2 linked regions of the Collimonas fungivorans genome follow. Each later gene encodes a partner of the first gene's protein in a complex. Links are inferred from orthologs where the notes say so. Each region holds a gene or a part of one and is shown on either strand. Other genes may lie near its edges. The genes, in order: xseA and CFter6_RS04650.

The links.
Region 2: the proteins of xseA (region 1) and CFter6_RS04650 are in contact, whole or in part, in a cryo-EM structure (PDB 8TXR), measured with the Escherichia coli proteins. The link is inferred for Collimonas fungivorans from one-to-one orthologs.

What each region holds. Positions count from the first base shown.
Region 1 is NZ_CP013232.1:1,641,911-1,652,279, forward strand. Bases 2,561-5,377 are described here. They hold xseA (exodeoxyribonuclease VII large subunit), read right to left. Parts: upstream 4,742-5,377; coding sequence 3,380-4,741; downstream 2,561-3,379. Other genes in these bases: sodB (superoxide dismutase [Fe]), read right to left, coding at 2,629-3,207; CFter6_RS07085 (alpha/beta hydrolase), read right to left, coding at 5,269-5,377. Also shown: CFter6_RS07060 (3-hydroxyacyl-CoA dehydrogenase NAD-binding domain-containing protein), read right to left, coding at 1-490; CFter6_RS07065 (acetyl-CoA C-acetyltransferase), read right to left, coding at 515-1,720; CFter6_RS07070 (TetR/AcrR family transcriptional regulator), read left to right, coding at 1,910-2,533; more of CFter6_RS07085, read right to left, coding at 5,378-6,216; CFter6_RS07090 (LysR family transcriptional regulator), read left to right, coding at 6,347-7,267; CFter6_RS07095 (MotA/TolQ/ExbB proton channel family protein), read left to right, coding at 7,540-8,145; CFter6_RS07100 (ExbD/TolR family protein), read left to right, coding at 8,142-8,573; lpxK (tetraacyldisaccharide 4'-kinase), read left to right, coding at 8,560-9,612; CFter6_RS07110 (Trm112 family protein), read left to right, coding at 9,593-9,790; kdsB (3-deoxy-manno-octulosonate cytidylyltransferase), read left to right, coding at 9,809-10,369. UniProt on the Escherichia coli protein: Bidirectionally degrades single-stranded DNA into large acid-insoluble oligonucleotides, which are then degraded further into small acid-soluble oligonucleotides.
Region 2 is NZ_CP013232.1:1,070,326-1,080,847, forward strand. What follows is about bases 2,920-5,889. They hold CFter6_RS04650 (exodeoxyribonuclease VII small subunit), read left to right. Parts: upstream 2,920-4,256; coding sequence 4,257-4,523; downstream 4,524-5,889. Other genes in these bases: CFter6_RS04645 (aromatic ring-hydroxylating oxygenase subunit alpha), read right to left, coding at 2,930-4,033; CFter6_RS04655 (polyprenyl synthetase family protein), read left to right, coding at 4,520-5,467; dxs (1-deoxy-D-xylulose-5-phosphate synthase), read left to right, coding at 5,484-5,889. In the rest of the region: CFter6_RS04630 (ZIP family metal transporter), read left to right, coding at 76-837; CFter6_RS04635 (sulfurtransferase), read right to left, coding at 888-1,754; CFter6_RS04640 (DMT family transporter), read right to left, coding at 1,865-2,779; more of dxs, read left to right, coding at 5,890-7,355; GTP cyclohydrolase FolE2, read left to right, coding at 7,536-8,339; CFter6_RS04670 (cob(I)yrinic acid a,c-diamide adenosyltransferase), read right to left, coding at 8,395-8,952; CFter6_RS04675 (FAD-binding oxidoreductase), read left to right, coding at 9,054-10,463; CFter6_RS04680 (LysR substrate-binding domain-containing protein), read left to right, coding at 10,502-10,522. UniProt on the Escherichia coli protein: Bidirectionally degrades single-stranded DNA into large acid-insoluble oligonucleotides, which are then degraded further into small acid-soluble oligonucleotides.

The sequences.
Region 1 (10,369 bases):
ACATCAGCTGCAGCGCGCCCTGGATGCCGATCATGCGCGGCAGGCGTTGCGTGCCGCCGCCGCCCGGCAGCAGGCCGAGCTTGACTTCCGGCAGGCCGAACTTGGCTTTCGGATTGTTGATGGCGATGCGGTGATGGCAGGCCAGCGCCAGCTCCAGTCCGCCGCCCAGCGCGGTGCCGTTCAGCGCGGCCACTACCGGCCGGCCGCATGATTCGAGGCGGCGCAGGAAACCTTTGAATTCCTGCACCAGGTCGAAGGCTGCTTGTGCATCGGTGATCTGGAACAGTTTTTCGATATCGGCGCCGGCCACGAAATCCGCCTTGCCCGAGGTGATGATGACGCCAGCGACGGCCGGGTCGGCTTCGATGGCGGCAATCGCTTCCATGAACGGCGCGGTCAGCGCTTCATTCAATACATTCATCGAACGCCCCGGCATGTCCAGGGTCAAGGTTACGATATTGTCGCTGTCTTTCTGAAAATTTACGCTCATGATCTGATCCAGTCTTCCAGTCTGTTAGACACGTTCAATGATGGTGGCGATGCCCATGCCGCCGCCCACGCACAGCGAGATCAGGGCAGTCTTCTTGCCGCTGCGCTCCAGTTCGTCGAGCGCGGTGCCGAGGATCATGGCGCCGGTTGCGCCCAGCGGATGGCCCATGGCGATCGAGCCGCCATTGACGTTGACCCGTTCCGGGTCGATCTCCAGGTCGCGCATGGCGCGCATCACCACTGCGGCAAACGCTTCATTGATTTCAAACAGGTCAATATCCTTGGCTGACATCTTGGCCTTGACCAGTGCCTTGCGCGCAGCCGGAGCGATGCCGGTCAGCATGATGGTCGGCTCCGAGCCGGTGACGGCAGTCGCCACGATCCTGGCGCGCGGCTTCAGGCCCAGTTTCTGGCCCATCTCCTTGCTGCCGACCAGCACCAGCGCAGCGCCGTCGACGATGCCGGAAGAATTGCCGGCATGGTGCACATGGTTGATCTTTTCGACAGTGGTGTACTTGCGCAGTGCAGTGGCGTCGAAACCCATCTGGCCGATTTGTTCGAAGGCGGGTTTCAGCGCAGCCAGGTTTTCGATAGTGGTTTGCGCGCGGATGTATTCGTCATGGTCCAGCACCACCAGGCCATTCAGGTCCTTGACCGCGACCAGCGATTTGCCGAAGCGGCCTTCGGCGCGGGCGCGCGCAGCTTTCTGCTGCGATTGCAGGGCAAAATTGTCGACGTCGCTACGCGAGAAATTTTCCAGCGTCGCGATCAGGTCGGCGCCTATGCCTTGCGGCGCGAAGCCGGTGACCTGGTTGACCCGCGGATCCATGAACCAGGCGCCGCCGTCCGAACCCATGGCCCAGCGCGACATGCTCTCGACGCCGCCGGCCACTACCAGCTGCTCCTGGCCGGACATGACTTTCATCGCCGCCAGGTTGACCGATTCCAGGCCCGAGGCGCAAAAGCGCGATTGTGTCACGCCCGCCACCGACTGGTCCCAGCCGGCATACAGCACCGCGGTGCGGGCGATATCGGCGCCTTGCTCGCCGACCGGCGTCACGCAGCCGAGCACGACGTCGTCGACCTGCGAAGTATCGAGGCGGTTGCGCTGCTCCAGCGCCTGCAGCAGCTGGGCCAGCAGGCTGACCGGCGTTACCTGGTGCAGGCTGCCGTCTTTTTTGCCCTTGCCGCGCGGGGTCCGCACGGAATCGAAAATATAGGCTTCAGTCATAGCGTCTCCGGCTTGTATGTTCTAGTAATTAAAATTACACTTAGCTTGCTGCTGATTCATCCTGAATGCCCACTGTAGTTAAAGCAGTGGCCGGCGTCAATTGGTAAGCCACTCTAAATCCGAGCGGAAATTGATTGTCGTATTGGTAGTAATATTAATTACACATATGGTAAAACCATAACAAAATTTATGGCTTCGGAAAAACAGAAAATCATATTGGACCGCGCCTTGCTCAAGCCCTTGATCAGGCAGAGGATAGAAAACGCCGTGCTGGACCTGTTTTCAGAACGCGAATTCCATAGCGTCGCCTACGGTGAGATCGCCAGCGCCGCCAGCGTCTCCCTGCAAACCATCTATAAATACTACGGCAGCAAGGAAGCATTGTTGTTTGCCTGCCTGGAAACCTGGCTAGGCACGCTGGCTTCGCGCATGCTCGATCACCTGCAAGGCATCGAGAGCTGCCAGGACAAACTGCGCAAGGTGTTCTGGGTAGTGCTGGATTTTTTCGACCGCAACCCCAAGGTCAGCCAGCTCATCATGAGTTCGCTGCAGATCAGCGCATGGGGGCGCGACCGTACTTTCCGCCAGCCGGAAATGATGGAAGTGCTGATGAAGACCCTGACCGACGGCAGGGCGCAAGGCGTGCTGACCGATGAAGTGGATGAAAAAATCCTGCTGGACTATTTCATCGGCATCCTGGAAAGGCTGGTGCACATGCACACCATGCGCGGCGAAAAAGAGCCGCTGGCGTTGCAGGCGAATGCGCTGTTCAGGATGTTGTGGCGGGCGATCGCGAAGCCTGAGCAACTTTAGCCGATTTGGCTTGCAGATAAAAAAAATAGCGCCGGCGGTAAGCGGCGCTATTTTTGCAATGTCGATAAAGTGTTTATCGATATTTACGAATTTGCTTATGCGAAATTCTTCGAAGCAAATTCCCAGTTCGCCAATGCCCAGAATGCTTCCAGGTATTTTGGACGGGCGTTGCGGTAGTCGATGTAGTAAGCATGTTCCCAGACGTCGACAGTAATCAGCGGCTTGGCGTCGGTGGTCAGCGGAGTGGCTGCATTCGAAGTCGACACCAGGCCGAGCGAACCGTCAGCATTCTTCACCAGCCATGCCCAGCCGGAGCCGAAAGTGCCGACTGCGGTCTTGGTCAGTTCAGTCTTGAAATTGTCGAACGAACCCCATTTTGCATTGATCGCATCTGCCAATGCGCCGGTTGGTGCGCCGCCACCTTGTGGCGAAAGGCTGTGCCAGTAGAACGTATGGTTCCAGATCTGCGCCGCATTGTTGAAAATGCCGCCGGACGATTTCTTGACGATTTCTTCCAGGGTAGCGTTTTCGAATTCTGTGCCCGGAACCAGGTTGTTCAGGTTGGTCACATAAGTCTGGTGATGCTTACCATAGTGGAATTCCAAGGTTTCCTTGGAGATGTGCGGAGCCAGTGCGTCCAGATCGTACGGGAGAGGCGGGAGTGTGTGTGCCATGGTGCGTCCTTTCTATAGTTTTATTGGAATTACAAAGAAGCTGTTGCCTATACATCTAGTGCCGTGAACAGATTCTGGAGAGAGCTATTGTAAAGCGCTTAGCTATTCCATGCAGCATGCTTGCGCTTTTATTCGATCCGCTATGTGACTTGCATCACAAAAAAACATCCGTTCAATCCAGCGTCGCCTGCACGCTGTCTATGCCGACCTGGGCGCTGCCTTCGGCCAGCTGCACGGTGATCACGTGGCGCGGCTGCAGCGCCTGCGGCGTCCGGATCACATGGCCCTTGGCGTCCGAAACGATGGCGTAGCCGCGTTCCAGCGTGCGTTGCGGATTCAGCAGTTCCAGCTGCGCATTGAGCGCTGCCAATGCCTGGCGGCGATCGCGGTTTTGCGCCGCCAGCGCGCCGTTGAGGCGTCGGCCCTGTTCCAGCAGCGCGATGCGCGGTGCAATCGTGCTGGGCATTTGCGCGGCCCAGCGGGTGCGCAAGTTCAGCAGCGCGTGACGCGATTGCGTCAACGGAATACGGGTGGCGTGCAGCAGCCTGGTTTGCAGGCTTTGCAGCTTGACCCGCTCGTGGGCGATGGTGGTGGCCGGGCTGCTCAGGCGCCGGCTCAGCCAATCCAGGGTCTGGCTGGTTTCAGCCAGCCGCCGGCGCAGGGCGCGGGTCAGGTCGTCAGCATGCGTCTCTAGCGTCGCCAGCCATTCGGCGCGTGGCACTGTCGCCAGTTCGGCGGCGGCGGTCGGGGTGGCGGCGCGCAGGTCGGCGGCAAAATCGGCAATCGTGAAGTCGGTTTCATGGCCGACCCCGGAAATCACCGGCATGGGCGCGGCGACGATGGCGCGCGCTACCGCTTCGTCATTGAACGACCATAAATCTTCGATGCTGCCGCCGCCGCGGCACACCAGCAGCAGATCGCATTCGGCGCGCGCGGCAGCGGTATTGATGGCGCGCGCGATTTTCTCCGCCGCGCCGTCGCCCTGGACCGGGGTCGGATAAAGGATCACGCGCACATGCGGCGCACGCCGCGCCAGGGCGCTCAGGATATCGCGCAGCGCCGCCGCCTGCAGGCTGGTGACGATGCCTATGGTGCGGGCGAATGGCGGCAGCGGCCGTTTGCGGGCCGGATCGAACAAGCCTTCCGCATTGAGTTTTTCTTTCAGGCGCAAGAACGCTTCGTACAGGTTGCCGACGCCGGCGCGCCGGATCGCTTCGACGTTGAGCTGGTAGTCGCCGCGCGCAGCGTACAGCGTCACCAGCGCCCGCACTTCCACCTTGTCGCCGTCGCGCGGGGTGAAACCTGCATGCTGGGCGCGGCCCTTGAACATCACGCCGCGCACTTGCGCCGTATCGTCTTTCAAGGTGAAGTACCAGTGGCCGGAAGCGTAGCTTTTGAAATTCGATATCTCGCCTGCCACCCAGGCCAGCGGGAAGCTGCGTTCCAGCAAACGCGCCACGGCTTGATTCAAGGCGGAAACCGTCAGTACTGGCGGTCCGCTGGAACGGAGGTCGGTGTCGCTGGAGAAATTCATACGGGCTTTCCGGGGTTCTTTATTGGCGCGTGATTTGCTGGAGTTTGCCATTGTAAAGCACGGTCGCTGATCATCAATGGAAAAGCGAAACAAATCAAAGGCTTGCCCGGATTGCAGTGTGCTTGCGCACAAGCTTATCCACAAATTCTGTGGGTAACTGTGGATGAGCCGAGGCTTGTGGATATCCATGGGTGGGATCATGGCAAAGCGGCTACAAAAGATCCGTCGAAATCGTCATCGCCCTCCGTAAACCGCTGTTTGAGGTGCCTTTGCACCTGCCGCCAACAGTTGTGAAAAGGCGTTTCCAATCAAGGACTTCTCGTGAATCCAGTGCGCTTGTGCACAAAGTTATCCCCAAAAACTGTGGAGAACTTTGCTGGTGTGGCGTCCGACGATACTGCACGTTTTTCATGCAGCGCCAAAAAAACCTTTCAAATCATCGGCTTAAGTTTCGAGTTAAGTACTTGTCCACAATCTTGTTCACATAATATGTGTGGAACTCTGCATTGAAGGCGCCGGGTCCGGTGTCAGGCTTTTTTTATCCAGCCGTTATGTGCAGTCCAGGATTCGAACAAGCCGGGCCAGGCACGCGGCTGGCTATCCGGTTTCCCCAGCCCCCAGCCATGTCCGCCATCCTGGAACACATGCATTTCCGCCGGGATCTGCGCGGCCTTGAGCGCATTGAACATCAGCAGGCTGTTCTGGATCGGCGCAATCGGATCGTCCGCAGCCTGCGCCAGGAAGGTCGGCGGCATGCCGCTGGTAACGTGCCGTTCCACCGAGAATTCTTCGCTGGCTGCAAGATCCGGGTTTTTGCCGATGATTTCACGGCGCGAACGCGTGTTGTCGTAGGGTGGCATGAAGGTGAGCACAGGATAGATCAATCCGGCGAAATCGGGGCGCGCGGAAAATTGATCGGCCGCATCGATGGCCTGGTAGCGCCGGGCATCCGGTTCTGCCGCCGTGGTTCCCGCCAGATGGCCGCCGGCGGAAAAGCCGAGTATCCCGATGCGGTTGGTCGCCAGTTCATATTTCGGCGCCAGTGCCCGGATCAGGCGCATGGCGCGCTGGCCATCCTGGAACGGCGCAATGTTTGACCAGCCTTCGCCGGGCAAACGATAGACCAGTTCGAATACGGTGACGCCAAGCGATTGCAGCCACTGGGCTGCCGGGATGCTTTCGCTTCCTCGTTCGATATGCCCATAACCGCCGCCGGCAATCACCAGTACAGCGCTGCCGTCAGGCCGTTCGGGACGATAGACCACCAGGCGCGGACGGGAGATGTTGGTGACCGAGCCTTTGGCATTGGTCCGTTCCGGTCCGTCGGGGCCATTGCCTCCAGGCGGTTTGGACCAGAGCGGGATCTCATGTTGTTCCGCGGATGAGGATGCGGCGTAAAGCACGCGCGGGGCGATCAGCGCCGATGCTCCCAGCACGCCCATTCCTAACAAGGTCCGCCGTTTTATGTTGTCCATGTCAAAGTCCCGTTGAAATTGCCGATGTGATTACGCCACTGATAATAAGAGGGCGGCAGGTCAATGTAAAATATAATAAAAACGGCATCTCCATACTTTATATGTATCGCTGTAGTGCATTGAGGGCATCATGGAATTGAGGCATTTGCGTTATTTTGTGATTGTTGCCGAGGAGGGGAATTTCACGCGTGCGGCGAAACGGTTGAACATGCAGCAGCCCCCGCTCAGCCAGCAGATCCGCATGCTGGAGACCGAATTGGGATTTGCGCTGTTCCACCGGCATCCGAAAGGCGTCGACCTCAGCATCGGCGGCGAGGTGTTTTTGCACGAGGCGAAGGCTATCCTGGCAAATGTCGCCCAGGGCGCGCAGCGTGCGGTGCGTGCGGCAAGCGGGATCGAAGGCATCATTTCGGTAGGGTTCACCAGCTCGGCTGCGGCGCATCCCTTGATCCCAGAGATCCTGCGGGCGCACCGCGCGGCAAAGCCCGGCGTCGCCGTCAAATTCAGCGAAGGCAATGCGGCGGAACTGACCAGCGCGATCGCCTCGGGAAAGCTTGACCTCGGCTTCCTGCGCATGCCGGTCAGCCGTCCTCCCGGTTTGGCGTTCCACCGTCTGCTTGACGAAGAAATGCTGCTGGTCCTGCCCGTCGGACATGCGCTTTTGCAAAAGCGGCCAAAAAAGGGCATGCCGGCAATTTCCCTGAAGTCATTGCGCGACGAACAGTTCATCATGGTCCGCAACCCGGGAGCTACCGGCATGTATTCCAATTTTATCGATGCCTGCGTGCGCGCCGGATTCTCGCCCAAGATCGCTGTCGAAGTCGACCGCATGCTGACCAATATCTGCCTGGTTGCCTCAGGTGTTGGTATTTCCGTTGTGCCGGCATCCATGAATGGCTTCCACACCGACCAGGTGGCGTATTGCCGCCTGCTTGAAAGCGGCGGCGGATTCAGCGCGCCGTTGACCTTGGTGTGCCGGCAGACGGACACGCTGCCGGCCGTGCAACATTTTCTTGCGGAGGCCGGCCGTTTCGCCAAGGCGGATGGATAAAATTTGCACGTTTTTCAAGCAGCGCAAAAAAATCCTTTGAAATCATGGACTTCGCATCCGAGTCCGGCACTTGTCCACAATCTTGTTCACATAAAATGTGTGGAACTTGCAGTGTCGCTTAGCCGCGGTCAAATTAAGCGTAAAAATTTCCGTCCCGCAACGCTTGTCGCCCTTGCTCACAAGCCTTCAACAAGTTACATTCTGCATCCATGCTGATGAACCCCTCATCCGCATTTGCCGATATTGAATGCGATTTCACCAAGGAGTTTCTTTTGTTTGCCATTATTCAAGCTGCGGGCTGGCCGATCTGGCTGTTGCTGATTGCCTCCATCATTGCCACCGCATTGATTATCGAACGTCTGGTTTACCTGCGCCGGCCGCGCATCCTGCCGCCGCAGCTGCTGCAGGAAGTGATACGGGTTTATCACAACGGCAAGGTCAATAAGGAAGTCCTGACCAACCTGGAAACCAATTCGCCGCTGGGCCGGGTGCTGGCTGCCGGCCTGCGCAACGTCGATGCGCCGCGCGACCTGATGAAAGAGTCGATCGAAGAAGCTGGCCAGGCTACCGCCCATGAACTGGAGCGGTTCCTGACTACGCTCGGCACGATTGCCTCGCTGGCGCCGCTGATGGGCTTGTTCGGCACCGTGGTCGGCATGATTGAAATCTTTGGCGCGACCAACGGCGCCGGCGCCGACCCTGCGCAGCTGGGCCACGGCATTTCGGTAGCCTTGTACAACACCGGCTTCGGCCTGGCGATCGCCATGCCGGCGCTGATTTTCTACCGCCATTTCCGCGCGCTGGTCGATGGCTTCGTGGTTGACATGGAGCAGCAGGCTGTAAAATTTGTCGATACCGTTCACGGCGCACGCAAATGAACTTCCGCAAAGGCAAGGGTCGCGACGACCCGGAAATCAACCTGATTCCGTTTATCGACGTCTTGCTGGTAATCGTCATTTTCCTGATGGTGACCACCAGCTACAGCAAATTCACCGCGCTGCAAATCACCTTGCCGACGGCTGACGCCGACAAGGCAGTGGTGCAGCCGCAGGAGATCAACGTCGCTGTCAGTCCGCAAGGGCAGTACGCGGTCAACAATGTCCAGGTATCGTCCAAGGATGCGGCATCGCTGGCGCTCGACCTGAAGAATGCGGTGCAGGCCGACGGCGCCAAGGGCGACCCTGTGGTGATCATCAACGCCGATGCCATGGCTACTCACCAGACCGTGATCAATGTACTGGAAGCGGCGCGCCTGGCTGGTTTCGACAAGATCACGTTTGCTGCCCAGACTAGTGGCCACAAATAAATCTTCGCTGGAATCGGTCCTGAGCGCTGCCTGGCAGCGGCGCGGTTTGCTGGCATGTCTGCTATGGCCGCTGTCGCTGTTGTTCGGGCTGGTGGCGGCACTGCGCCGCCGTCTGTACGCGGCCGGCTGGCAGGCCAGCACGCGCCTGCCGGTGCCGGTGATCGTGGTCGGCAACATCTTTGTCGGCGGCACCGGCAAGACGCCGCTGACGATCTGGCTGGTGCAGGCGCTGCGCCAGGCCGGTTACGTGCCGGGCGTGATCTCGCGCGGTTATGCCGCGCAGTCCGGCGACGGCCAGCCAGCCGTGCAACATGTAAATGCGGCATCGCTGGCGGCCGAAGCAGGCGACGAGCCTTTGCTGATCGCCGCCCGCGCGCAATGTCCAGTGGTAGTGGGCCGCAACCGGGTGGCTGCCGCCGAAGCGCTGCTGCAGGCGCACCCCGAAGTCAACCTGATCCTGTCGGACGACGGTCTGCAGCACTACCGTTTGCAGCGCGACATCGAAATCGTGCTGTTCGACGCACGCGGCGCCGGCAACGGCTGGCTGCTGCCGGCCGGGCCGCTGCGCGAACCGGCCAGCCGCCGCCGCGACTTTACCGTGGTGAATGCGGCAACCATGCCGGCTGCCATGCCGGCCTCGGCGATCCGCATGCAGCTGGTGGGTGAGCAGGCCGAGCAGCTGGGCGACCCGAGCCGGACCAGGCCGCTGGCCAGCCTGCAAGACCCGGGCTTGCGGCTTGCCGCCGCCGCCGGCATCGGCAATCCGCAGCGGTTTTTTTCGATGCTGACGGCGGCCGGATTGCGCTTCGAAGCGCTGGCTTTGCCTGATCATCATGATTTTTCCGACAACCCGTTTGCAGCACTCCAGGCCGAGATCATCCTGATAACTGAAAAGGATGCAGTAAAATGTCGGCAAATAGACAGCATCAGGAACGATCCGCGCATCTGGGTGGTTCCGGTGACGGCGCAGATCGACGCCGTGTTGTCTCGTCAAATACATCAAATTCTGGAGAAGCTCCGTGGACACCCGACTGCTTGACATCCTCGTTTGCCCGATCTGCAAAGGTCCGCTGCATTACGACAAAAAAGCCCAGGAACTGATTTGCTCTGCCGACAAGCTGGCTTACCCGGTGCGCGACGGCATCCCTATCATGTGGGCCGACCAGGCGCGCGACCTGAGCAGCCCGGCCGCGCCGGCTGCAACTCCTGCGGCGTAGGCGGCGTTTATCGTGAGCGTGAGCGTGAGCAAGCCTTTCACCGTCATCATCCCGGCGCGGCTGGCGTCTACCCGGCTGCCTAACAAGCCGCTGGCCGATATCGGCGGCAAGCCGATGATCGTGCGCACCGCCGAGCGTGCTGCACTGTCCGGTGCGGCGCAGGTCATCGTGGCGACCGATCATGCGGATATTCTGGCGGCCTGCGCCCGGCACGGCATCGCCGCGCGCCTGACGCGCGCCGACCATCCGTCCGGCACCGACCGCATTGCCGAAGTGGCGGCGGCGCTGGGCCTGGCGACGGACGCCGTGGTGGTGAACGTGCAGGGCGACGAACCGATGATCGAGCCTGAGCTGATCGCCGCTACCGCGGCGCAGATCAGCGGCGAGGTGCCGATGGCAACCGCGGCGCACGCGATCGACTCGGCGGCCGATGCCTTCAATCCGAATGTGGTCAAGGTGGTCCTGAACCAGGCCGGGCGCGCGCTGTATTTTTCGCGGGCGACGATTCCGTGGCACCGCGACGGCTTTGCGCCGCCGTTTGCACCGCCGCGCCAGGATTTGCCGGCGGCCTATGTGCCG
Region 2 (10,522 bases), 570 kb from region 1 along the record:
TGTGCTTTAATTTGCAACCTTGTTGCATGTAAAGCTGTTTGCCGGAGCAAAAAAATTAATTCCACACTCGTTTCAATCCTCCTGGCGACCATGATCGCCGGCCTCTTCAGCATTACCGCTGCAGCCGTTTTTTCGTTCGCGCTGCTGTCCAAGATGGTCGAGCGCATGGTCAGCCTGTCGGTCGGCATCATGCTGGCGACTTCCTTGCTGCACGCCTTGCCGGAAGCCTTCGAATCGAAGGCGGACAACCATACGCTGTTCGCCGTGCTGCTGGGCGGCCTGCTGGCGTTTTTTGTGCTGGAAAAGTTCGCCATCCTGCGCCATTCGCACCATCACGAGGACGACGGCCACGGCCATCACCACGGGCATGACAAGAAAGAGGCGGGCAAAGCCGGCTGGATGATCCTGGTGGGCGACGGCTTGCACAATTTTACCGACGGCATCCTGATCGCCGCGGCCTTCCTGGCCGATCCGCACTTGGGCCTGATCACCGGCCTGGCCATCATCGTGCATGAGATACCGCAGGAAATCGGCGATTTCATCGTGCTGCTCAACGCCGGTTTTTCGCGCACCCGCGCTTATGTGTATAACCTGATCTGCAGCCTGATGGCGGTGGTGGGCGGCCTGCTCGGCTACTTTACGCTGGAGCGCGGCATGGAATGGATTCCCTACGTGCTGGTATTTGCTTCATCGGGCTTTATCTACATCGCCGTCAGCGACCTGATGCCGCAGATGCAGCGCCGGGCAACCCTGCGCGAAACCATTCCGCAGATACTGCTGATCGGGGCAGGCGTCGCCATCGTGCTGTTCCTGACGCGCCACGCCCACCATCATTAAATGTAGGGCGGCACATAGCGGTCACGCGTGGGCACAAAGGCGTGCCTACCCTACACGCCCTTGGCCATCGGCCGCTTCGGATCTGAGCACCACTCGCTCCATGATCCCGGATACAAGGCGGCGCCGTGCAAGCCGGCGATTTCCAGCGCCAGCAGGTTATGGCAGGCGGTGACGCCTGAACCGCATTGCATGACCGCAGCTTGCGGTTCGCTGATCAGGGCGCCGAATTCCTCATGCAATTGATGGCCGGGCTTGAAGCGGCCGTCCGCTTGCAGATTGTCTTTGAAGAAACGATTCTTGGCGCCGGGAATATGGCCGCCAACCGGGTCTATGGTTTCATTTTCTCCGCGAAAGCGGTCCGGCGCGCGGGCGTCGAGGATAGTCCGCCGCGGATTGGTCAGGTTGAGCAGGATGTCATGCGCATCGACGCTGCTGGTCAGCGCCGGCTTGGCGCTGATGTTGCCGGCCGCGGGCGCCGGCTCGGCAGTCGACAGGCTGCCCGCAGCCGCTTGCCAGGCCGCCAGGCCGCCGTCCAGCACCGCCGCCGAACTGTGGCCGATGGAGCGCAGCAGCCACCACAGGCGGGCGGCATACATGCCGCCCTGGGCATCGTAGGCGACGACCTGGGTATCGTCATTGATGCCCCATTGCCGCAGCGTTGCCAGCAGCGCATCTGTTTCAGGCAACGGATGGCGGCCCTTGAAGCTGCCGTCGGCCGCCTGCTTGGCGCCGGACAGGTCGCGGTCGAGATTGGCGAAACGGGCTCCGGGAATATGGCCGGCATCATATGCCGTCCTGCCGGCGGCGGCATCCACCAGGTCGTGGCGGCAGTCGAGGATGACCCAGTTGGGGTTCTGCGCATTCTGCAGCAAGTTCGCGGCAGAAATCAGCGTCTGGTAGGGATGGGCTTGAGACATGGCATTCCTTTTATCAAGTGTGTGTCAGGTGATGCAGGGCAACGCTCGGCAGTTCATCAAGGGTCGGGCCAGGCGCCCCCGTCTGGGCGACCCCGTCTAGGCGACCCCGTTTAGCCAGCCACTGGTTTTTCCTCATGCAAGGAGCTGAGCGGACGCGCCTTCTTTTGATTATAAAACGTTGCCAGCAAACCGCTTATAAGGATTACGGCGGTGCCAAGCCAGCCGCGCCAGTCCATCTGGTCGTGCCAGATAAGGATGCCCCATATGCTGGAAAAGACAATGCCGGTGTATTGCAGGTTTGCGGTCAGTAGCGGGTTGCCAAGGCGGTAGGCGCGTGTCATGGCCATCTGGGCCAAGGTGGCCGACAGGCTCAGCGTAATCAGCAAGGCCAGGCCTTGCGCGCTATGCGCATGCCAGAGCGGGATGCCGCCGCCGGATAGCAAGATGCTGCCGGCCAGGCCAGCGAGGGCGCTGGTGCTTGAAAAATAGAACACCACCCGATACTCCGGTTCGCCCAGTTTGCCCAGGCGCCGCACCTGCAGGTAAGCCACGGCGGACAGCAGGCCGGATGCCAGCGCGATCATGCCGCCGGTGGTCTGGTCGGCGTCGAACGATGGCCGCAGCAACAGCATCACGCCGATGAAGCTGAGCAGGATGGTGAACGCCATGCCCCATTCGAAACGGCTGTTGCCGCGCCACCAGGCGGCGCCGAACAGGATTGCCGCCAGCCATATCGAGGAAGTGTAGTTGAGGGTGGTGGCGGTCGCCACCGGCAGCAGGCTGAAGGAATAGAACCACAGCGACAGGGCAATCACGCCGATCACGCCGCGCCACAGGTGCTGGCGCGGCATGGGGGTCTTCAGGGTGCCGCCTTTCAGCAGGATCAGGACGACGATGAACAGCATGCCGATCAGGCCGCGGCTCAGTACGATTTCGGCGATGGAGTAGTGGTCGGAGGCGAGCTTGACGCAGACTCCCATGATGGAAAACATGAGACTAGCGAACAGCATCCAGAGTGATTGCATGGGGCGGGAATGAAGTAGAAGAGCGGTGTTGCTATTCTGACTGATTCTGGTCGCAGTGCATGCCCGTGGCGCTAAATAATGACAAAGGGCCGGGGTTTGTGCGCTTCAGCATGCGCACTGACCCCGGCCCCGTTTCCGATCCGGAAATGCTTAGACCAGGCCGTCCTGGCTCCGGTACCACTCGTGGAAATGCTGCATGCCGTCTTCCATCGGCGACTGGTAAGGGCCGACTTCATTGACGCCGCGCTCCATCAGGATGCGCCGTCCGGCATCCATGCGCAATGCAATTTCATCATCTTCGACGCAGGTTTCCATGTATGCGGTGCGTTCCGCCTCGACCATTTCGCGTTCGAACAGCGCAATTTCCTCGGGGTAGTAGAACTCGACCACATTGGTGGTCTTTTGCGGACCGCGCGGCCACAGCGTCGACACCACCAGGACATGGGGATACCACTCGACCATGATGTTGGGATACAAGGTCAGCCAGATCGCGCCGAACTTCGGCGGTTCGCCGTTGTTGAACTTGAGCACTTGCTCTTGCCACTTCTTGTATGCCGGCGAGCCGGATTTCGCCAGGCCGTGGTTGACGCCCACGGTCTGCACGCTGTAATCCTTGCCGAATTGCCATTCCAGGTCGTCGCAGCTGACAAAGCTGCCGAGGCCCGGATGGAACGGTTCGACGTGATAGTCCTCCAGGTAAACCTCGATAAAGGTTTTCCAGTTGTAGTCGCATTCGTGGACTTCGACATGGTCGAACAGGTAGCCGCTGAAATCGAGATCCTTGGCCACGCCCAGTTGTGCCAGCTTTTCGCCGACATGGAAGGCGTTTTGCTCAAACAGCAAGCCGTTCCAGTTTTGCAAGGGCGTCCTGGACAGGTTCATGCACGGCGTTTCGCCGAAATGCGGCGCGCCTATCAGTTCGCCCTTGAGGTCATAAGTCCAGCGATGCAGCGGACAGACGATATTGCGGGCATTGCCGCGGCCGTCGAACATTTTTGCCTGCCGATGGCGGCAGACATTGGATACCAGCTCAATCCCCTGGGGATTGCGCACCAGCATGCGGCCTTCGTTTTCAGAAGCCAGCGTGGCGTAATCACCGACGTTGGGCACCATCAGTTCATGGCCGACGTAACGTGGGCCATTCTGAAACAATTGCTGGATTTCGCGCTTTAACAGCGCTTCGTCAAAGTAGACGTTGACCGGAAGTTGCGCATCGGAGCGCGCGAGCTTGGTTATAGAAGCCAGATCGGACATCCCTCCACCCCCAAATGTGTTGTATCAACCTAAGAGAGAAAGAATCCGCAAAAACCTGTGTTCAAATAATATGAAACGGAAATTTTGGACAGAACCGAGGATTATCCCATAAAAATGCCGGTTTTGGCGCTGTTTTACGCTTTTTATCCAGATACAGCCCTCGAATTTCAACGGCTTATAGAGCTTTGCTCTAAAATAGCGAACTAAACTATTTATAGCCACTATGCCAAAAAATCCGATTTCCGCCAGCAGCCCTGCATCGTTTGAACAAGCGATGGCCGAGCTGGAGCAACTGGTCGCCCAAATGGAAGCTGGCGAGTTGCCGCTGGAAGCATCCGTCGCCGCCTATAAACGAGGATCGGAGCTGGTCAAGTTTTGCGCCGTGCAACTCGAAAAGGTCGACAGCCAGGTCAAAGTGCTGGAAGGCGACATGCTCAAGCCGTTTGCCGGCGAAGCTTTGAAAGACCATAGCAGCGGGGCCGACGAATGACCGCGGCGCAATTGTCAAACCCGGCATCCAGCCTGGCCCCGGAGCCGGCTTTCGCCGCCTGGATGCGGCAGGTGCAGCTTGATATGGAAGTTGCTCTTGGGCAGTTTTTGCCGGCCGAAACCGGCATCCCGACCAGGCTGCACCAGGCCATGCGTTATGCCGTGCTGGATGGCGGCAAACGGGTCCGTCCCTTGCTGGTATTTGCCGCCGGGGAACTGTTTGCAACGCCAGCCGGCGTTGCCCAGCGCGCCGCCGCCGCAGTTGAAATGATCCACGCTTATTCACTGGTGCACGACGACATGCCTTGCATGGACGATGACGCCTTGCGCCGTGGCAAGCCTACCGTGCATGTGCAATACGATGAAGCGACCGCCCTGCTGGTGGGCGACGCCTTGCAGTCGCAAGCATTCGTGGTGCTGGCCGAAGCCGGCGCGGAAATCGGTGCGAAAATTGATTCGGCGCGCCAGATCGTCATGCTGCGCCTGCTGGCGCAAGCCTCCGGCTCGCTCGGCATGTGCGGCGGCCAGGCGATCGACCTGGCCAGCGTCGGCCTCAACCTGTCGCTGACAGAACTGGAACAGATGCACAAGCTGAAAACCGGCGCTCTGCTGCGCGCTTCGGTATTGCTGGGAGCATGGGGTGGCAAGGCCTTGGTGCCGGCTGAAATCCAGGCGCTGGAAGCCTACGGCACCGCCATCGGCCTGGCGTTCCAGGTGGTGGACGATATCCTCGACGCGACCGCGGATTCCGCGACGCTGGGAAAAACCGCCGGCAAGGATGCCGCGCACAACAAGCCGACGTATGTCTCGATCCTGGGTTTGCCGGAATCGCAGGCGCTGGCAGAAAAATTACGCAACGACGCCCACCAGGCGCTTGCGATCTTTGGGAACAAGGCACGCCGCCTGCGTGAGCTGGCGGACTTGATCGTGCAACGCAAGGCTTAGAACAGAAGGCTTAGATATGGAATTACTCAACACAATCGACAGCCCGGCAGACCTGCGCAAACTGACGCGGGCGCAACTCAGGCCGCTGGCCGACGAGTTGCGCGAATTTGTCATCGAATCGGTGGCGCAGACCGGCGGCCACCTGTCGTCCAACCTGGGCACGGTGGAGCTGACGATCGCGCTGCATTACGTTTTCAACACGCCGGAAGACCGCGTGGTGTGGGATGTCGGCCATCAGACCTATCCGCACAAGATCCTGACCGGCCGCCGCGACCGCATGCACACGCTGCGGCAGCTTGACGGCATTTCCGGTTTCCCGCGCCGCAGCGAAAGCGAATACGACACCTTCGGCACCGCCCATTCGTCAACCTCGATTTCCGCCGTGCTGGGCATGGCGCTGGCCGCCAAGACCAAAGGCGAAACCGACCGTCACGCGATCGCCGTGATCGGCGACGGCGCGATGACTGCCGGCATGGTGTTCGAAGCCATGAATAACGCCGGCGTGTATGACGACATCAACATGCTGGTGATCCTGAACGATAACGACATGTCGATCTCGCCGCCGGTCGGCGCCCTGAACCGCTACCTGGCGCGCCTGATGTCGGGGCAGTTCTATGCCCAGGCCAAGAACGTCGGCAAATCGATATTGCCAGGCCCGATGCGGCAGCTGGCCAAGCGTTTCGAAGAACACGCCAAAGGCATGGTGGTGCCTGCCACCATGTTCGAAGAATTCGGTTTCAACTACATCGGCCCGATCGACGGCCACGACCTGGAATCGCTGATTCCGACCTTGCAGAACCTGAAGAACCTGAAGGGGCCGCAGTTCCTGCACGTGGTGACCAAGAAGGGCCAGGGCTACAAGCTGGCGGAAGCAGACCCGGTGCTGTATCACGGCCCGGGCAAGTTCAACCCGGCCGAAGGCATCAAGCCGGCCGCGGTCAGCAAGATGACCTACACCCAGGTATTCGGCGACTGGCTGTGCGACATGGCGGCGCAAGACGACAAGCTGATCGGCATCACCCCGGCGATGTCGGGCGGCTCCGGCCTGGATACGTTCGCCCAGCGTTTTCCGCAGCGCTTCTACGACGTCGGCATCGCCGAGCAGCATGCTGTCACTTTCGCTGCCGGCCTGGCTTGCGAAGGGCTGAAGCCGGTAGTGGCGATCTATTCGACTTTCTTGCAGCGCGCCTATGACCAGCTGATCCACGATGTCGCCCTGCAGAACCTGGACGTGACCTTTGCGCTCGACCGTTCCGGCCTGGTCGGCGCCGATGGCGCCACCCACGCCGGCAACTACGACATGGCGTATCTGCGCTGCATCCCCAACATGGTGGTGATGGCTGCGTCCGACGAAAACGAATGCCGCCAGATGCTGTCGACCGCGTATCACCATAACGGCCCGGCAGCGGTGCGTTATCCGCGCGGGGCCGGTATTGGCGCCGCCATTGTTCCGGAACTGACCACATTGCCTTTGGGTAAAGGCGAAATCAGGCGTCAAGGCCAGAGCGTAGCGATCCTGGCATTCGGTTCCATGCTGGCGCCTAGCGTGGCAGCGGGCGAACTGCTCGACGCCACGGTCGTCAACATGCGTTTCATCAAGCCGCTGGACGTCGAGCTGGTGCTGGAGCTGGCGCAAAGCCACGATGCGCTGGTCACGGTCGAGGAAGGCTCCATCATGGGCGGCGCCGGCTCCGCAGTAGCGGAAGCGCTGGCGGCGGCAGGATGCGTCAAGCCGCTCTTGAATCTGGGCTTGCCGGACCGATTTATAGACCATGGCGACGTCGGCCAGCTGCTGGCGCAATGCGGCCTGAATGCGGAAGGTATCGCCGCATCGATACGCCAGCGCTTCGGCAAGGACCAGCCGCGCCTGGTCGTCAACCAGAATTAAGCGGGCCTGGCCGCCTGCGCCGTTCTCAAGCAATTCAAGCAATTCCAGCCAGGACGCTGCTGCCGATCGAACGGCTGCTTCCAAGCCAGACTTATATCCAACCACCCCGGTTCTCCTGCCGAGCCTGCAGGCGAAGCGGGATCAGGCTGCTGCCGGCAGCCTTTCATTCAAAGGTTAAGCATGAATACTCGTGACCAGAATCTGACGATTCCAGACGTGCAAAGTAGCGTCGACACCCGCCACCTGGCGATCCAGCGCGTTGGCGTAAAAGGCGTGCGTTATCCGGTGACAGTGCGCACCGGAGCAACGGCGCAGCCAACCATCGGCAGCTGGAACATGTACGTGCATCTGCCGGAACAGCAGAAGGGCACCCACATGTCGCGTTTCATCGCCTTGCTGGAAGGCCTGGAAGGGCCGCTGGATGTCGCGTCGTTCGGCGATCTGATGCGCAAGATGGTGACCCTGCTGGACGCCGAGCGCGGCCGCATCGAGCTGACTTTCCCGTATTTCATCAACAAGACCGCGCCGGTTTCCGGCGTGCAGAGCCTGATGGATTACGAAGTGGGCCTGACCGGCGAGATCAGCCAGGGCCAGCTGGAAATCACGCTGAAAGTGCTGGTGCCGGTGACCAGCCTGTGCCCTTGCTCGAAGCAGATTTCTGCCTATGGCGCGCACAACCAGCGCTCGCACATCACCGTCAACGCGGTGCTGGACGGCGAGATCCAGGTCGACCAGCTGATCGCGAAGATCGAAGCGCAGGCATCTTGCGAACTGTTCGGCCTGCTGAAGCGGCCGGACGAAAAATACGTGACCGAGCGCGCGTATGAAAATCCGAAGTTCGTGGAAGACCTGGTGCGCGACGTGGCGGTGGCCCTGAACAATGAACCGCGCGTGCTGGCGTATGTGCTGGAAGCGGAAAATTTCGAGTCTATCCACAACCATTCGGCGTATGCATTGATCGAACACGACAAGCGCGGCAAATAAGCGCGATTGATGTAAAGCGGGCGGGATGATGCCGGTGGCGGCCTCATCCCTTTTTTTACGTGTCCCGCAACCTGTCCTTCTGCCACAACACATCGCTGCCGCCATCCGCGCGGTTCAATACCCGCGACAGCACGAACAGCAAGTCCGACAAACGGTTCACATACTGCCGCACTGCCTCATTCACCGTTTCACTCTTGCCCAGGCTGACGATGCTGCGTTCCGCGCGCCGGCAGACCGTGCGGCAGACATGCGCCAGCGCTGCCGGGCGGTTGCCGCCTGGCAGGATGAAATCCTTGAGCGGCGGCAGGCCGGCATTGTATTTTTCCAGCAGGTCGTCGAGCCGGGCCACCTGGGCCGCGCTGACCAGCGCATAACCGGGAATGCACAGTTCGCCGCCGAGATCGAACAGGTCGTGTTGTATCGATAACAATGCTTCGCGCAGTTCCGCGGCCAGTTGTTCGCACAGCAGCAGGCCCAGCTGCGAATTCAGCTCGTCGACATCGCCGATGGCCTGGATGCGCAGGCTGTCCTTGTCGGTGCGGCTGCCGTCGCCGAGGCCGGTGGTGCCCTTGTCGCCGGTGCGCGTGGCAATCTTTGAGAGTCGGTTACCCATGGTTTTCTGTGTTGATTCGGAGTGGAATGCGGGAGCTTGTACTTTACACCAGCAGAGCGCAGTCCCGCAGAGTAAAATTCAAAGGACAAGGAGACCTTCCAATGAATCACATAGCCGATCTAGCGGCCCAGAAGAAACCGTTGCCCGACGCCTTGCTTGCCACCCTCGGCACTCTGTTTGGCGAACGGTTCTCGACCACCATGGCGATGCGCGAACATCATGGCCGCGACGCCTCTTCGTATGATCCCATGCCGCCGGATGCCGTCGTGTTTGCCGAATCGACCGAAGAGGTCGCCGCTCTGGTCAAGCTGTGCAGCGAATACCAGGTCCCGGTGATTCCTTTCGGCAGCGGCACTTCGCTGGAAGGCCATGTGCTGGCCCTGCAAGGCGGGATTTCCATCGACCTGTCGCGCATGAACCGCCTGCTGGCGATCCATGCCGAAGACCTGACGGCGACGGTGCAGGCCGGCGTCACCCGCAAGCAGCTGAACCACGAAATCAAGGACAGCGGCCTGTTCTTTCCCATCGATCCTGGCGCCGACGCCTCGATCGGCGGCATGGCCGCAACGCGCGCCTCCGGCACCAACGCCGTGCGCTACGGCAGCATGCGCGAGAATACGCTGGCGCTGACGGTGGTGACCGCCGACGGCCGTATCATCAAGACCGGCACCCGCGCCAAGAAATCGGCGGCAGGCTACGACCTGACCCGCATCTTCGTCGGCAGCGAAGGCACGCTGGGCGTGATCACCGAAGTGACCGTCAAGCTCTATCCGCAACCGGAAGCCATTTCGGCCGCGGTCTGTTCGTTCCAGAACATCGCCGACGCCGTCAACGCCGTGATCCAGACCATACAGCTGGGCGTGCCGGTGGCCAGGGTAGAGCTGCTGGATGAAAACGGTGTACGGGCCATCAACGCGCATTCCAAACTGGCGCTGCCGGAACAGCCGCTGCTGCTGTTTGAATTCCACGGCAGCGAGAATGGCGTCAAGGAGCAGGCGGAGCTGGTGCAGGCGGTAGTCGCCGAGCATCATGCCGTGGGTTTTGAATGGGCGACCCGTCCGGAAGACCGTTCGCGCTTGTGGACCGCGCGGCACAACGCCTATTTCGCCTTGCTGCAATTGCGTCCCGGCAGCCGCGCGATTTCCACTGATTGCTGCGTGCCGATCTCGCGCCTGGCGGAATGCATCCTCGAGACCAAGGCCGATTGCGAGGCCAACGGCATGGTGTATTCGATCATCGGTCATGTCGGCGACGGCAATTTCCATGTGCAGATGCTGGTCGATCCCGACGATGCAGCCGACATTGCACGCGCCGAGGGCGTGAATGCGCGCATGGTCAGCCGCGCCATCGGCATGGACGGCACTTGCACCGGCGAGCATGGCGTCGGCCTGCACAAGATCGATTTCCTGATTGAAGAGCATGGCGTGGAAGCGATTGCCACCATGCGCGCGCTGAAACATGCGTTCGATCCGAAGAACATCATGAATCCAGGAAAAATAATCCGGTGGTAAGTCTACGTGTCTAGGTAATAATGCTGAACAAAACCCCATTGATCAATCGCCTGCCGCCG